Regions from separate parts of the Robertmurraya sp. GLU-23 genome, predicted to be linked through region 1. Evidence: riboswitches for the same ligand, from Rfam matches in the RefSeq annotation. Region 1 holds a riboswitch; each other region holds the start of a gene.
The links. Region 1 has a riboswitch for glycine ahead of ACVBAX_RS06455 (ACT domain-containing protein). Riboswitches for the same ligand answer to the same signal wherever they lie in the genome.
Positions count from the first base shown of each region.

Region 2: linked by a shared signal. The riboswitch ahead of ACVBAX_RS12160 (amino acid permease) and the one ahead of ACVBAX_RS06455 (ACT domain-containing protein) in region 1 are both predicted to bind glycine.
Region 3: linked by a shared signal. The riboswitch ahead of gcvT (glycine cleavage system aminomethyltransferase GcvT) and the one ahead of ACVBAX_RS06455 (ACT domain-containing protein) in region 1 are both predicted to bind glycine.

Region 1 covers NZ_JBRKCV010000002.1:432,997-438,721, forward strand. Annotated here, with positions in the region: gene ACVBAX_RS06435 (YesL family protein) at 1-474, shown strand, start outside; gene ACVBAX_RS06440 (alpha/beta hydrolase) at 548-1,348, shown strand; gene ACVBAX_RS06445 (glycoside hydrolase family 43 protein) at 1,386-2,258, shown strand; gene ACVBAX_RS06450 (DUF711 family protein) at 2,315-3,676, opposite strand; gene ACVBAX_RS06455 (ACT domain-containing protein) at 3,694-3,969, opposite strand; glycine riboswitch at 4,062-4,139, opposite strand; gene ACVBAX_RS06460 (ABC transporter substrate-binding protein) at 4,655-5,626, shown strand; gene ACVBAX_RS06465 (sugar ABC transporter ATP-binding protein) at 5,715-5,725, shown strand, end outside.
Region 2 covers NZ_JBRKCV010000006.1:122,749-128,473, forward strand. Annotated here, with positions in the region: gene ACVBAX_RS12140 (FAD-dependent oxidoreductase) at 1-168, shown strand, start outside; gene rd (rubredoxin) at 188-352, shown strand; gene ACVBAX_RS12150 (Crp/Fnr family transcriptional regulator) at 469-1,182, shown strand; gene ACVBAX_RS12155 (HD-GYP domain-containing protein) at 1,352-2,299, shown strand; glycine riboswitch at 2,467-2,543, shown strand; gene ACVBAX_RS12160 (amino acid permease) at 2,695-4,041, shown strand; gene ACVBAX_RS12165 (GerAB/ArcD/ProY family transporter) at 4,158-5,288, shown strand; gene ACVBAX_RS12170 (spore germination protein) at 5,251-5,725, shown strand, end outside.
Region 3 covers NZ_JBRKCV010000001.1:336,630-342,354, forward strand. Annotated here, with positions in the region: gene ACVBAX_RS01710 (YqhG family protein) at 1-166, opposite strand, end outside; gene ACVBAX_RS01715 (DEAD/DEAH box helicase) at 144-1,832, opposite strand; glycine riboswitch at 2,000-2,092, shown strand; gene gcvT (glycine cleavage system aminomethyltransferase GcvT) at 2,239-3,345, shown strand; gene gcvPA (aminomethyl-transferring glycine dehydrogenase subunit GcvPA) at 3,363-4,709, shown strand; gene gcvPB (aminomethyl-transferring glycine dehydrogenase subunit GcvPB) at 4,702-5,725, shown strand, end outside.

The sequences.
Region 1 (5,725 bases):
TATGGAAAAGAAGATGTATCTATATTTAGGACCTTCTGGACTGCATATAAACAGGAGTTCGTAAAAAGTAATCTTCTAGGATTGATTATTTTTACGATCGGAGTCATTTTGTATATCGATTTTCACTTTGTAATTCAAGCAACGAATAGCTTCGTGTCGATCCTTTATATTCCATTTTTATTAATTTCTTTTATCTTAGTTTGTATGGTGTTTTATATTTTTCCAATGTTTGTACATTATGATATGAAAATTAGTCAGGTGATTAAGAATTCATTTTTTGTGATGATTATGAATCCTATTTCAACCTTTTACATGTTAATTGGTAGTTTTGGTATTTGTTTTGCGCTATCTTATGCACCGCCAATCTGTATCCTTTATAGCGGAAATCTGCTCGCTCTATTTATCATGAAACCTGCAACCATGGCCTTTGAGAAAATAGAACAAAAATCAAAATTACTACTACAAGGACAGTAAAATCCGGGCTCTCAGTTTATTGAGACCCGTTTTTTAATGACTTGCCTAAACCATTCAGAGAGAAGGGAATGTAATGGAGAAAGATGTTTCAAAACAAGTACTACTATGGAAATCAACAAACATCAAAGATGATGATAGAGATGATTCTCCTAATATAGAACTGTTTTTATTAGACGGGGAAGGCTCCCATCCAGTCATGATTATAGCACCGGGAGGAGGCTACTCTCATCGAGCAAGCCATGAGGCTTATCCTGTTGCTAATTGGCTCAATTCAATAGGTATTTCTGCCATTGTTCTTAATTATCGTGTCGCCCCTCATAAACATCCACTTCCACTTCATGATGCTCAAAGGGCGATTCGAATGGTAAGATACCATTCTACTAATTGGAGGATCGATCCAAACCGGGTAGGGATATTAGGATTTTCTGCCGGAGGACATTTGGCATCCACCGCAGGAACACATTTTGACTTAGGAAATCCAGTGGCCGAAGACCCTATAGAACGGATTAGCTGTCGGCCTGATGCCACGGTTCTTTGTTATCCGGTGATCACAATGGGAGAATCGACTCATGCGGGAAGTAAGCTAAATATTTTAGGTGAAAACCCAAGTGAAAAACTGATTTATCTGTTATCGAATGAGTTACATATTAATGAACATACACCGCCAGCATTCCTTTGGCATACAGCTGATGATGCATCAGTAGACGTGGAGAACAGCTTCCTCTATGCAAAAGGGTTAAGGAGAAATTCCGTTCCTCTTGAACTACATGTATTTGAAAGTGGTCCACATGGATTAGGGTTAGCGGAGGATCATCCAGAAGTAAAAGTTTGGCCAAAGCTTTGTGAAAAATGGTTAAGGAAAAGGGGATTCTAAACCTTAACTGTGATTTCAAGAAAAATAGGAGGGAAATATGCTATCAAAAGATGAGATAAGGATTCGTGATCCTTTTATCCTTACCGACCATGATTCAAAAAGCTATTATTTGTATGGAACAACAGATGCAAATGTTTGGGAAGGACAGGCGACAGGATTTGATGCCTATAAAAGCAGAGACTTAGTAAACTGGGAAGGTCCATTTCCCGTTTTCCGACCGGACGCATACTTTTGGGCTAATCAGCAATACTGGGCACCTGAGGTTTATTTTTATCATGATCAGTATTATATGTTTGCTAGCTTTAAAGGGGAAGGAAAATGTCGCGGTACTCAAATCCTAGCTTCAGAACATCCATTAGGTCCGTTTTCACCTCTTTCAGAACATCCGATTACTCCCAGTCATTGGGAATGTCTTGATGGGACGTTATTTATAGATAGTAACGAAAAACCATGGATCATTTTTTGCCACGAATGGATTCAGGTTCAAGATGGAGAAATCTGTGCCCAACGCTTATCACTTGATTTTCAATCGACAGTAGGCGAGCCATATTTTTTATTCAAAGCGTCAAGTGCAAACTGGGCAGTCCCGGTGAGAGGGGAGACGGAATATATCACAGACGGACCTTTTCTGTATCAAGATCAAAAAGGACGGTTACAAATGCTATGGTCAAGTAGAAGTCCTAAAGGGTATGCGGTTGGAATGGCTATATCAGAATCTGGTGATATCCGTGGGCCGTGGGTTCAGGAGAAGGAAGCTTTATTAGACGAAGATGGCGGTCATGCGATGCTATTTAAAACTTTTAATGATGAATTAAAATTAGCCATTCATTCACCCAATCGATCCCCAAATGAACGACCAGTATTCTTATCTGTTTCAGAGCAGGATGGAAAACTAGTTGTAGAAAAGTGAAAGAAAAAACTGTGTACCAATTTTGGTTAACACAGTTTTTCTTTACTCTAAAAAATTTAATTAATCAGTGCTTGTAGGGGTGCGGGAATTCTTCCGCCGCGATTGATCATTTTTTGTGAGCTGAATGGATTTACACCCATAACCGGTGCTCTCCCAAGAAGTCCTCCAAATTCAACCATTTCCCCTTCTTGTTTTCCAGGCACAGGGATAACCCTTACTGCTGTTGTTTTTTTGTTAATCATTCCGATGGCAGCTTCATCTGCAATCATTGCGGATAGGGTAGCAGGGGTAACATCTCCAGTTATGGCAATCATATCAAGTCCAACTGAACAGACGCATGTCATTGCTTCAAGCTTTGATAAGCTTAAAGCACCGTCTATAATTCCACGAATCATTCCATTATCTTCGCTGACGGGGATAAAAGCACCGCTTAATCCACCAACATATGAACTGGCCATGGCTCCACCTTTTTTCACTGCATCATTCATAAGGGCCAAGGCTGCGATCGTTCCATGAGTACCCACGCGCTCAAGACCAATTTCCTCTAAAATTTCTGCCACACTATCATTAATGGCGTTGGTAGGAGCCAAAGAGAGATCCATAATTCCAAACGGAATGCCAAGCCGCTTGGCTACCACTCTACCGATAAGCTCACCTGCACGTGTAATCTTGAACGCTGTTTTTTTGATAATATCAGATACTTCTCCAAGGTCAGCTTGAGGGTGTTTTTTTAACGCGTTTAATACGACACCAGGGCCGCTAACACCAACATTTATAACAGCTTCGCCTTCTCCAGCTCCATGAAAAGCTCCTGCCATAAATGGATTATCTTCAACCGGATTACAAAATACGACGAGCTTAGCACAAGCAATTCCATTTTGATCCTTTGTCCGCTCGGCTGCTTCTTTGATAACATATCCTAATTGCTTAACCGCATCCATATTGATACCTGTGCGAGTGGTGGCCACTGAAACAGAGGAGCAAACTCGCTCTGTTACACTAAGGGCTTCTGGCAAGGCTTTAAGTAGGGTCTCATCACCTTTAGAAAATCCTTTGTGAACAAGTGCAGAGAATCCTCCGATAAAATCTACACCTAATTGCTTTGCGGCTAGGTCAAGCGTTTTTGCAAGCTCCACGGTTTGTTCAACGGTTGCACTTCCTAGGATTTCAGCAATCGGGGTAATAGATATACGCTTATTAATAATCGGAACCCCAAATTCCTTTTCTGCTTCTTCTGCTACTTTCGTTAAATCCTTAGCATAAGTAGTTATTTTATGAAATACATTTTGCTGCATTTTATGGAAATCGGAATCCGCACAATCACGGAGACTGATTCCCATTGTTACTGTTCGGATATCAAGGTTTTCCATTTGAACCATTCGTATTGTTTGAAGGATTTCATCCATTGCAATTGTCATATACAGTCACCACCTAACTAAATTCTATGCATTGCTTGAAAAATCTCTTCAAGCTGAATGTTTATTTTTAAGTCCATTTCCTCTCCAACTAAATCCAGTTGGTCACGGAGTTTTGACAAATTTTCATTTCCAGTCACGTCAATAATCATCATCATGGTAAAAAAATCTTGTAAAATTGTTTGGCTGATATCCAAAATATTCATATTATTTTCAGCGAGAATAGATGTCACTTTTGATATAATGCCAACCTTGTCCTTTCCAATCACACTTACCACTGCACGTCTTCTTTCCATTCGTTCCACCTCATTATTTTTTTGAAATAAAAAAAAAGATTGGAGTATCTCCAATCTCGGGTAAGAAGAGTGTGCAAAATATTATTATGCAAACATTCTCTTCTGTCCTTTTGCCTGAGATTGTGAATCCTTCGGCGCCGTATACATACGGTCTCTCCAGAAGCTGCTCCGGTAATAGTTTGATCCACTACCATCATGGCGGCTGTATTGAATTAAGTTAGATATTATCAATAAATAATAATTCAGTCAATTAAAATTTGTGAAAAGTAAAAAAAGACCATGTCGATTTTGACTTTTCTGAAAATTGTTATTGAAAAATGGTAAAAAAGAACATATAATCAAAAATGAGCATAAACGAGCAAAAACATCCACGTTTATGAATGAATGTAAACGATTTATGAAAGCGCTCTATTTTGGGAGGTGAGGCTTATACATAATAGAGGAAAATCTACTAGATACTGAATTTCTATTTTCCTGTAACAAAAAAAAGCAAGAAAAAAGTACGATTCAGGGGGACCCACGACCAAATGGAAAAAACCCCTAAATCATACCTCTATTTGAGTATGCCTAAAATTATATAGAATTTTAGAACTCATTTTTATGGTATGGCAAAACAGACTTTTTTTCAAGTATTTTAAAAAATGACTATTATTCTAGGAAATTATTATTTGGAGGTTTTGATACCATGAAAATTATGAAGAAATTTCACATTATATTATTCGTATTACTCTTAACTTTATTAAATGCTTGTAGCAGTGGAGAGAGCTCTTCTACCAATGCTACGGATGAAAATAATACTGATGATAAAGAAAAACAACTTAAGATCGGGTTGACCGTTCCAACTTTAGGGAATCCATTCTTCGTAGCCATGTCCAAAGGGGCTGAAGAAGTTGCTGCTAAGTATGATGCTGAAGTCATTACAGTGAGTGCAGATCATGATCTGGCAAAGCAAACGGCTCAAATTGAAGACTTTATTACAAAGAAAGTGGATCTCATTTTGCTAAGTCCATTTGATTCGGCTGGGATTGCAGGTGCAGTTAGTCAAGCAAAAGCAGCTGGAATTCCAGTTGTCGCTCTTGACGGTTTTGCAGAAGGCGGTATCGACTCAGTTGTGATGTCAGATAATGTTCAAGCGGGGAGATTAGCTGTCGAGTACCTAGTAGAGCAATTGAATGAAAAAGGAAATATTGTCATTATTGATGGACCTCCTGTATCAGCTGTCAGAGATCGAATTAAGGGCTTTAATGAAGTGATAAGCAAATATCCTGACATTAAAGTGGTTGCTAACCAGAACGGTGAAGGTAACCGTGAGAAGGCGCTAACTGTAATGGAAGGAATATTATCTGCCAATAAGAAAATTGATGCCGTTTTTACCATTAATGACGAAGAAGCTGTCGGAGTACAAATTGCTCAAGAACAAGCTGGTAGAGAAGATGAGTTCTTTCTCGTAAGTGTTGATGGTGCTCCTGCTGCAGTTGATGCACTGAATAAAGGTGGTAGCTTTGCAGGTACTTCAGCACAGTTCCCTAATCAAATGGTGATTGATGGTGTAGCTTTAGCATTAAAAATAATAGACGGAGAGAAAGTAGACTCAGAAGTTCTTATCCCTACTGAATTCATTACTCAAGAAAATGTTGATTCATATAGTGGGTGGTAATCAGTACCCCTCGCAATGAAAAGATAAACATAGTGCTCTAATATCGAGCACTATGTTTACACCAAATGTAATGTAGGGAGGGGCAGTAATGAACGGAAC
Region 2 (5,725 bases), on a different contig from region 1:
AAAGATGAGAAAATAGTAGGTGTAATTTCTCTTGAGGGTATTGTAGCTTCCACACCTTATAAAATGGCGATTGAAAAGAAGATATCCCTGAATGGAATATCATTAGAAACTGTTTCGGTGAAGGAACTGATGAGTTTTGTAAAAGAAAAGCTGTTACAACCAGCTTAACACCAAGGAGGAAATGAGAATGAAAAAATATATATGCTTACCATGTGGATATATTTACGATCCAGCAATAGGAGATCCTGATGAATATGTCGAACCAGGAACACCGTTTGAAGAGCTGCCAGAAGATTGGGTATGTCCCGTATGTGGGGAAGATACAGATCAATTTGCAGAGGTAGAGGAATAAGAATGGATCGCAGCTAAATTTTAGCTGTGATCTTTTTTCATACTAGTGATTTAAAACACAAATATATCAAATGACGTATGATATATTTTTAGAAATAAAAAAATTAGGTGATGCTTATGAAGGAAGCTAACTGTAGTCATAATAAAATGCTGGTACCTTGTACGAAAAAGGTACCAATCTTTGGGGCTTTATCAGAAGAAGAAATCTTAAAAGTCGCCAAAATGGCCAAGCATACACGGTTCAAAAAGGGACAGTTGCTTTTACAAGAAGGAGAGAAATCTGATCGATTATTTATTGTGAACAAAGGGCAAGTCAAAGTGTCAAAGTTCACCATTGATGGAAAAGAACAGATTTTATATATATTAACAAGCGGCGAGTTTTTTGGAGAGTTACACCTTTTTAATAATGAAGAAGTGAATAATTTTAGCGTTTATGCCATTTCAGACACGGAGATTTGTGTCATTACAAAAGATGATATTGACATAATCATGGAAGCAAATCCGGAAATCTCTATAAAATTATTAAAAGCTTTGACAAAGAGATTAGCACATACAGAAACGCTCGTGCAAAACTTAGCAACCAAGGATCCTGAAGTGAGGATTGCCCATATGATTCTAGAATTTTGTCAAAAGTTTGGAACAAAGAAAAGTGACGGAATTCTTATAGAACTCCCGATAACAAGAGAAGAAGTGGCAAGCTATGTAGGGGTAACACGAGAAACAATTAGTCGTAAATTTAGTAAGTTCGAGAGTCTGGGTTTAATTTCTCAACAAGGAAATAAAAAACTATTAGTAAAAGACAATCTAACCTTCAGAGAATATATACAATAATTACAAAGGCGCAAAAAGGCCATCCCCCATTTCTTTGAAAATATCATACAACTGTTAATCTTTTAAAAAAATGCACCTTAGAGGCATTTTTAATTTTTTTAAGGTTTTCTTAAGGTTTTTCTTTAATAATTACTGAAGTTTGAGTGAAGTAATTAGGAGAAGGTGTATTATGAAATCTAGGTGGTCGGTTTGGTTAGAAAGAACAGATATTTACCGTTGGTTATTTGGTGCAACGGTTATCCTTTATTTTTTTAGTGGTGACTATATAAATAATCGAGATATTTTCATGTTATTTACTTTAATTATACTCTGTCTTTCCTCATTTTCATTTCGAAAAGTGTGGATACAAGTTTTCACTAGTGGGATTATTTCATTTATAGGGGCTTACCATGTACCCGATTTCAATATTCAGTTAACTATTCTTCAATGGATTTGGTACTTTGTCATGGCCACGTTTATCATGATTCTTATTGAAAAATATATCGCTGAAAAGAGAAATATGATTGATCTTATCACTTCTTTAGCCAATACATTAGATTCGAGAGATAAATATACAGCTTTCCATTCGAATAATGTTGCGAATTATTCAAAAGCGATCGCGGAAGAGTTAAAACTTAAGCAAACCGTTTGCAAGAATATTTATATCGGTGGATTGCTTCATGATATAGGGAAAATTGGTATTTCAGAAAATGTACTTAATAAATCTTCAAAATTAACCACGGACGAATTTATACATATTAAAGAGCATCCGTCTATTGGTTATGAACTCGTGAAACATATTAAACCGTTTGAGAAGAGTGGGGTATTAAATATGATTTTATACCATCATGAACGCTATGACGGTAAGGGATATCCAAATGGGTTAAAGGGAGAGGAAATCCCATTAGAAGCCCGTATTATGGCAGTTGCAGATGCATTTGATGCAATGACCTCACATCGTGTGTATCGTGAAGCACGGAGGTTAGAATATACGTTACATGAGCTGCAAAAAGAAAGAGGAAAACAATTTGATCCTGTTGTAGTAGATGCCTTTTTAAAAAGGATTGGGAGAACAAATATGAGTCTATATCCAAGCAAACAATCAGAAGGATCACCTTTTCAAAAAGTAGGTTCATAATGAAGTTTGATCATCATATCACAAAAATATTCTTGACCAACTAAAAGAATACTGATAAAATTACAAATTATTGTACGATAATAGCTTAGGAGTTTGTTGAAAAACAAATCTAGGCTATAAATTAAATATATAAGCAAGCTATGAATGTTATGGGTCAAACTATAACAGGAGCGGCTTCTGGAGAGATCGCGTACTGCGACGCCGAAGGGTTCACAATCTCAGGCAAAAGGACAGAAGAGTATAGATACTATTTGGTATGAATGTAAGTTCTATTTGTCATTTAACCATGTGTATTTGTTATTCTGACGTTTTTAGAGATTGGGGGAACCCCAGTCTCTTTTTTTATGGCTATTATTCTTACAATAATGATTAGAGAGAAAACGGAGGAATTTCAAGTGGCACAGCATGAGTTAAAAAGGGAACTGAAAAATCGTCATGTACAGTTAATCGCAATTGGCGGAACGATTGGTACTGGCTTATTTTTAGGTTCAGGAAAAGCAATTTCATTAGCAGGTCCCTCTATCATCTTAGCTTATTTAATTGTGGGGATAGCAACCTTTTTTGTTATGAGAGCATTAGGGGAGCTGTTGTTATCAAATGCAGGTTATCAATCGTTTACTGATTTTGCGGTAGATTATATCGGACCGTGGGCAGGCTTTGTAACAGGGTGGACGTACTGGTTCTGCTGGATAATGACGGCTATGGCCGATGTTATTGCAGTTGGAATGTATGTGCAGTATTGGTTTGATATCCCACAATGGGTACCAGCATTCATCTGTTTAATTATTTTATTAGGGTTGAATCTATTAACAGTAAAGCTTTTTGGAGAATTAGAATTTTGGTTTGCCATTATTAAAGTTGTAACCATTCTGGCTTTAATAGTTATTGGGGTTGTTTTACTAGTTATTGGATTTAAAACAGAGGCAGGAACGGTTTCTGTACAAAATTTATGGCAACACGGAGGATTTTTCCCGAATGGAATTAGCGGCTTTTTGTTTTCTTTCCAAATGGTCGTATTTGCTTTTGTTGGAGTAGAGTTGGTTGGTGTATCAGCTGCAGAAACAGCTGATCCAAAGAAAAATATTCCTTCAGCCATTAACAAAATTCCTTTAAGAATTCTGTTCTTTTATGTGGGTGCATTAATTGTTCTGCTTAGTATAAATCCATGGAATCAGTTGAATGCAGATACAAGTCCCTTTGTTAAGACCTTTACTTTAGTAGGTATTCCCGTTGCGGCCGGAATTATTAACTTTGTTGTATTAACTTCTGCTGCATCTGCGAGTAATAGTGGATTATTCTCTACAAGCCGTATTATGTATAACTTAGGGCGTCAAAACGGTGGAACGGGTATGCTTGCAAAATTAAACAAAAATGCAGTTCCAAGTAATGCATTACTTATTTCAACGGTCATTGTTTCTATAGGAACTTTACTTAGTAAATTGATCCCCGAGCAAGCCTTTGGAATTGTGACGACCATTAGTGCGATTTGTTTCATTTGGGTGTGGAGCATTATATTAATCTCTCATATTAGATATAAAAAAACTCGTCCAGATTTACACCAAAAATCAATATTCAAAGCTCCTCTAACACCATTTATTAACTATGTCGTACTAACTCTTTTTGCGTTTATTTTACTAGTGATGCTTATTTCAGAATCTACTCGTTCAGCATTAATGTTGACCCCATTATGGTTTGTTCTATTATTTGTTTTGTATTTCTTTAAAAGTAAGAGATCGGTGTAATAGTAAGACACTTTGTCGATAGACAAGGTGTTTTTTATTTTTATTCAACTGTTTACAACATAAAAAACTGAAGCTTAGGTGATTTTAATAATAAAACTGCCAAATAGGAGAAATACATGCAAAGCCTAGTGAAGATATTACTACCAAGACAATTATTTCTATTACTAATCCTATCAACTGGTTTGCTTAACCATGTCTTACTCATTCCGAATTTATTGACAGCTGCCGGGAGGGATAGTTGGTTAAGTGTGATTGTTGCGTACCCGATAGCCATGAGTTTCCTTTGGTTAATTTACTACATCGTAAAAAATAGCCCAAATGAGGGGTTTTTTCATATGGTCCGACACCGATTTGGACCCATTTTTTATTATTTATTACTAGCTCCTGTTTTTTTATTTTTACTTATTAGCTCGTATGTAACCTTTAGAGACTTGATGATCTGGTTAAGTGCCTATTTTCTAGCTGAAGCACCTATCATGATGATCAATATCGTACTAATTATTGTATGCTGCATCGTTACACTATCTGGTATAAAAACCATGGCTATAGCAAGTGGATTATTGTTACCTATTGTGGTAATGCTAGGATTCTTTATTGCATTTACCAATACGAGCTTTAAGGACCCAACCCTTCTATTCCCTGTATTAACAGATGGATATATTCCTTTGTTTAGAGGAACAATCTATGTTCTTGCGGGACTATTAGAACTATATATTGTGGTTTTGTTACAACCTTTCTCACAAGAACCCATTACATTTAAACAACTACTGATATTAATGACCGTATTAACGGGATTGATTTTTGGTCCACTCTCAGCCTCTATTATGGAATTTGGTGTAGTTGAGTCAGTGAACTTTCGCTATCCAGCCTATGAACAGTGGAGAGTATTGAATATTGGTGAATATATAGCAAATCTGGACTTCTTTGCTCTGTACCAATGGTTAAGTGGTGCACTTATAAGAATTGGATTATTTATGTACCTCTTAGGGCATTCTTTATCACGAAAAAGGCGTGAGTATCGACTGAATCCCAAGCTTGTAGGTATGATGTATCTCTTCTTATTAGGAGTTACTTTGATAAAGGTTGAATCATTCACTTTCTATCAAATCATTTATGAATATGTCCTACCAATAACCCTAGCTTTTTTTCTACTACAGATTTTACTGTCAGCTTTTATTATTTTTGTCTTAAAGAAGAGGGATAAACGACATGAGAAGGAAAATGAACTCGGATCCAGTTCTTCATAAACCATCAAAGGATAAAACTAGCCTCATCACAGAGAAGTTGAAAAAAAGTGAAGATCTATTATGTAAGGAACATGGTCAAGACGCTGAGAAGTTTAAGTTTATCTTTTTTGAATCGTTAGTTGATAATCAATATTTAGATCAATATATATTACCAAGAATAAGCGGTCACGAGAAAGGCGTAGTGAAAGCAAAATTAATTTCCTTGTTTCAGGCGGAAAATGTGACTGATAAATCAACTGATGATTTGTTACAACTTCTATTTGAAGGATATGTGCTATTTGATTTTCAAAGTGAGTTATTAAGTATTCAAGCGGGCGATTTTCCAAAAAGACAGCCTGAGGAATCGGCGCTTGAAACCTCCATTAGAGGACCAAAGGATGGTTTTGTTGAGGATTTAAAGACAAACATTTCACTAGTTCGTCGGAGACTTAATACGT
Region 3 (5,725 bases), on a different contig from region 1:
CACCTGTTTTTTCTAAGTAATGCCAGTAAAACGGACGATTCATTAATTCCTTATCTAGTTCAACCGTTAATTGCACAGTTAAATATGAGCCGGTATTCTCGAGTATTTCACATTGATTAGCAGTAAAGTACTTCACCAAAAAATTATGAATTTCCTGTTGCTGCACGATAATCACCTTCCTTAACTTCTTCAGCAAATTGGATCATAGATGCTAGGTTGTCCATTTTTATTCGCATTTCCCCTTCAGAGGTGGAATTTCCGAATATATCTGAAAGATGATCCTCAAAGCTACCAAACTCTAAACGAGTAAGAATATCATCAAGATCACCGATCACTTTTTCAAATAAATTAATTTTTTCATGTAATAGCTTAAGCACATGTTCTTCAACTGTGCCCTTGGTGGCGAAGTTATAAATCATCACGTCTTTCTCTTGCCCAAGGCGATGAATTCTCCCGATACGTTGTTCAAGTCTCATAGGATTCCAAGGCAGGTCGAAATTAATGATATGATTACAGAACTGTAAATTGATTCCTTCTCCTCCTGCTTCCGTTGCAATAAGGACCTGTACATTGTTTTCAAAAAGTTGTCTCATCCAATCTTTTTTACCTCGTTTAAATCCTCCACGGAAGGGAACAGAGCTGATTCCGTTTTGCTTTAAAAACCATTGAAGGTAGAGCTGAGTGGCTCGGTATTCCGTAAAGATAATAACCTTATCATTTACCTTTTGAATCAGTTCAAGCGCTTTTACCGCCTTCGAATTTGTATGAACGGCGTTTACCTTCTCGATTAAATATGCGATTTGATCTTGGTATTCCTTTGATGGGTTTTCCTTCTTTTCAAGCATATTTTTTAATGTGAAAAAGACAGCTTCTCTACTGCTGCATGCTTCTCTTTGCAGAGTCATGACTGAGAAAGCGGAAGTGGTTGTCCAGTCTCCCTCTGACCGTAGTTCAGTAACAGAATCATACAAGTCCTGCTCTTCCTTAGTAAGCTCAATAGGAATAGTTTCAACTTGTCTCTTCGTCCATTCAATACCTGTGTCTGCTCGACGATTTCTGATCATCACTTTATTTACAAGCTCTTTTAAATGTTCATTATCGTTGATATCTCGGGAATCTTTTTTATATTTTTCATTAAATACAGATTCATTTCCTAAATGGCCTGGTTTTAAAAGTGAGACAAGGTTGAAAATCTCGCCAATTCGATTTTGAATTGGGGTTGCTGTTAGAAGTAAGCAGAATTTTTTCTTTAAGCTTTGTACAAATTCATAGTTTTTTGTTTTATTGTTTTTTAATTTATGTGCTTCATCAATAATAATAAGATCATAATCTTGAGAGAGAATGATTTCTCTATGGGGAGCCCGTTTCGCTGTATCAATAGAAGATACGACCACATCACACTGTTCCCACACATAGCTTTTACGTTGAGAAACTGCCGGAATATAAAACTTACTTGTCAACTCATATGACCATTGGGTGACAAGGGAGGCGGGTACAAGAATGAGGACTTTTTTTACAAGACCTCTGATCATGTATTCTTTTAAAATAAGTCCTGCTTCAATCGTTTTCCCTAGACCTACCTCATCTGCAAGGATAGCTTTTCCGTTCATGTTTTCAACTACTTGCTTGGCCACTTCTAACTGATGGGGAAGCGGTGTTAATTGAGGAAGATGTTTGGGAGCTTGTAATCCCTCAAAATTATCAATAACCGTATGTTTTTCAACTTCTACCGCTAGTTTATATAACTCAAAGTTCCCCCAAGGACCATCATTTGAAATTTTCTCTACCAGTCCCTCCTGCCAAGAGGAATCAAACTCAATCTCTACCGTCATAAAAACAACTCCCTTTTTGATCGATAAATATATTGCCGTATGGGTTTCGAAATGGTAGGATGTTAATATCTTAAAAGTTTTGAAATTTGTCACATTATAATTTATTTTGATGAATGTTCTATAAGTACAGCTTAGTATTATCCAAATTGGGAATTTTTATAATGCGAATGAGAACAAGGGGAGAGACTACTACAAAGTAGCGCCGAAGGAGCAAACAAAAAATTTGTGAATCTCTCAGGCAAAAGAACTCTTGTTTGACGCAACTCTGGAGAGCGCTTCATTCATTTGAAGCCACCAAAGGGGACAGCCAAACGGTAAACTTTCAGGTGCCAGGACAGAGACCTTTCTTAAGTAAAGAGGGGGGTCTCTGTCCTTTTTTTTATGATTTTATAAGGGGGAAATAATAGTGGCGCAACTTAAAAGAACACCGCTTTTTGATGTATATCAGAAGTATGGTGGGAAAACCATTGACTTTGGAGGATGGGAACTGCCTGTCCAATTTTCAAGCATTAAAGAAGAACATGAGGCTGTAAGAACGAAGGCAGGTTTGTTCGATGTTTCTCATATGGGAGAAGTTGAAGTGAAAGGGACAGACAGTTTGGCCTTCCTTCAAAAAATGATGACCAATGATGTATCAAAGCTGCAAATTGGTGGTGCGCAATATACTGCTATGTGCTACGAGAATGGTGGTACGGTCGATGATCTTCTAATCTATAAATTGAATGAAGATCATTATTTGCTTGTTGTAAATGCTTCGAATATCGAAAAAGATTTCACATGGTTAAACGATCATGTTGAAGGGGATGTAACGGTTTTGAATCTCTCTGAACAAATGGGCCAGTTAGCTCTTCAAGGCCCGCTTGCCGAACAGGTTCTTCAGAAACTAGTTGAAACAGTGGATCTTTCGACAATTGGATATTTTAAATTTCAAGAGAAAGTATCCATTGGAGGAAAAGAGGCACTTGTTTCAAGAACAGGGTATACCGGAGAAGATGGCTTTGAGGTGTACTGTAATAGTGAAGATGCGACTTACCTTTGGGAAAAAATTCTTGAGGTAGGTAAAGAAGAAGGTGTTCTTCCTTGTGGCTTAGGCGCTCGTGATACTCTGCGCTTCGAGGCTAATTTGGCCCTGTATGGTCAGGAGCTTTCTTCCTCGATTTCTCCACTAGAAGCGGGTATTGGTTTCGCTGTGAAAGTAAATAAGGAAGAAGATTTTATTGGGAAGCAAGCTTTAAAGCAACAAAAGGAAGCTGGAGTTCCTCGGAAACTAATAGGAATTGAAATGATTGACCGAGGAATCCCAAGACATGGATATCCGGTGTATGTGGGTGAACAACTTGTAGGAGAAGTAACGACTGGAACACAATCACCTACGTTGAAAAGAAACATTGGTTTAGCGTTAGTGGATTCAGCAGTCATAACTAGAGAGTCGGAGCTAACCATTGAGATTCGTGGGAAACGCTTGAAGGTAAAAGTGGTACCAACACCATTTTATAAAAGGGAAAAGAAATAAGGGGAGGAACAAACGTCATGAAGCATCGCTACTTACCAATGACAGAAACCGATAAAAAAGCCATGCTAGAAGAAATCGGAATTTCCGATGTTCAGGAGCTTTTTAACGATATTCCAGAAAGTGTTCAGTTTAAGGGAGAATATAAGATTAAAAAAGCTAAATCGGAGACAGCCTTATTAAAAGAATTAACAACTTTGGCTGCTAAAAATGCCGACTTACGCTCACATACTTCCTTTTTAGGGGCAGGTGTGTATGATCACTACATGCCGGTTATTGTTGATCATGTTCTTTCGCGTTCAGAATTTTACACAGCGTATACACCATATCAACCAGAAATCTCACAAGGTGAGTTACAGGCAATCTTTGAATTTCAAACAATGATTTGTGAATTAACAGGTATGGACGTTGCAAACTCTTCTATGTACGACGGAGGGACCGCTTTGGCAGAAGCAGCGATGCTAAGCTCTGGTCATACGAAACGTAAAAAGGTGCTTCTCTCTAGTACGGTACATCCAGAAACAAAGGATGTAGTCAAGACGTATGCTAAAGGACAATACGTAGAAGTCGTAGAGATTCCATACAAAGATGGTGTGACTGATTTAGATGCTTTAAAGAGCGAAATGGGTGATGATATTGCAGCCGTTATCGTTCAATATCCAAACTTCTTTGGAAGAATCGAGCCGATGAAAGAACTCGAGGAAATCATACATGCTAACAAAGCAATGTTTGTAGTATCAAGCAATCCTTTGTCCCTTGGTGCAATAACACCTCCTGGAGCCTTTGGTGCTGATATTGTAGCGGGAGATGCGCAACCGTTTGGAATTCCAACATCATTCGGTGGACCACATTGCGGTTATTTTGCTGTAACGAATAAGTTGGTTCGTAAAATTCCTGGTCGTCTTGTTGGTCAAACAAAAGATGATCAAGGAAGAAGAGGGTTTGTTTTAACGCTTCAAGCAAGAGAACAACATATCCGACGTGACAAGGCAACATCTAATATTTGCTCAAACCAAGCATTGAATGCTCTAGCTGCTTCTGTCGCTATGACGGCTTTAGGGAAAAAAGGCGTCAAAGAAATGGCTGTGAGCAATATCCAAAGAGCTCACTATGCAAAGAAAGCATTTGATAATAAAGGATTCACAATTGCCTTTAATGGACCATGTTTTAACGAATTTGTTGTTGTACTAAATAAGCCTGTGAAAGAAGTGAACCAACAGCTTTTACAGGAAGGAATCATTGGAGGTTATGATCTCGGTCGTGATTATCCAGAGTTGAAGAATCACATGCTCGTAGCCGTAACCGAACTACGTACAAAAGAAGAAATAGATCTATTTGTTGATCGAATGGGGGATTATCATGCATAAGGAAGACCAAGCGCTCATTTTTGAATTAAGTACCTCTGGCCGAATAGGATATAGTCTCCCAGAGACAGATATCCCTGAGGTAAACATAGACGATTTAATTCCAGCAGATTATTTGCGAGCTGTTGAACCGAACCTACCCGAGGTTTCTGAGCTTGATATCATGCGTCATTACACAGCTCTTTCCAAAAGAAATCATGGAGTAGATTCCGGATTTTACCCTCTTGGATCTTGTACGATGAAATACAACCCAAAGATCAACGAAAACGTAGCTCGTATAGCTGGTTTTGCTCATCTACACCCCCTTCAAGATGAAAGCTCTGTTCAAGGTGCATTGGAGCTTATGTATGATCTTCAGGAGCATCTAATTGAGATTACGGGTATGGATGAAGTTACATTGCAGCCTGCAGCAGGTGCACATGGTGAGTGGACGGGACTTATGCTCATTCGTGCCTTCCATGAAGCAAATGGCGACACAAAAAGAACAAAGGTAATTGTACCAGACTCCGCTCACGGAACAAATCCAGCTTCAGCAACAGTCGCAGGTTTTGAAACCATTACTGTTAAGTCCGATGAAAATGGATTAGTTGATTTAAATGACCTAAGAAGTGTTGTTGGAGAAGACACGGCTGCCCTAATGCTAACCAACCCAAATACTCTTGGTTTGTTTGAGGAAAATATTCTGGAAATGGCGCAGATTGTTCACGAAGCTGGTGGAAAGCTTTATTACGATGGAGCAAACTTAAATGCAGTACTTTCTAAAGCTAGACCAGGAGATATGGGCTTTGATGTTGTCCATTTAAACCTTCATAAAACATTCACTGGCCCACATGGTGGCGGTGGTCCTGGTTCTGGTCCTGTTGGGGTGAAGAAAGATTTAATTCCATACTTACCAAAGCCAATTGTTACGAAGAAAGACGGAGAATTTGTGTTAGACTACGATCGTCCACAGTCAATTGGACGTGTAAAACCATACTACGGTAATTTTGGGATTAATGTAAGAGCGTATACGTATATTC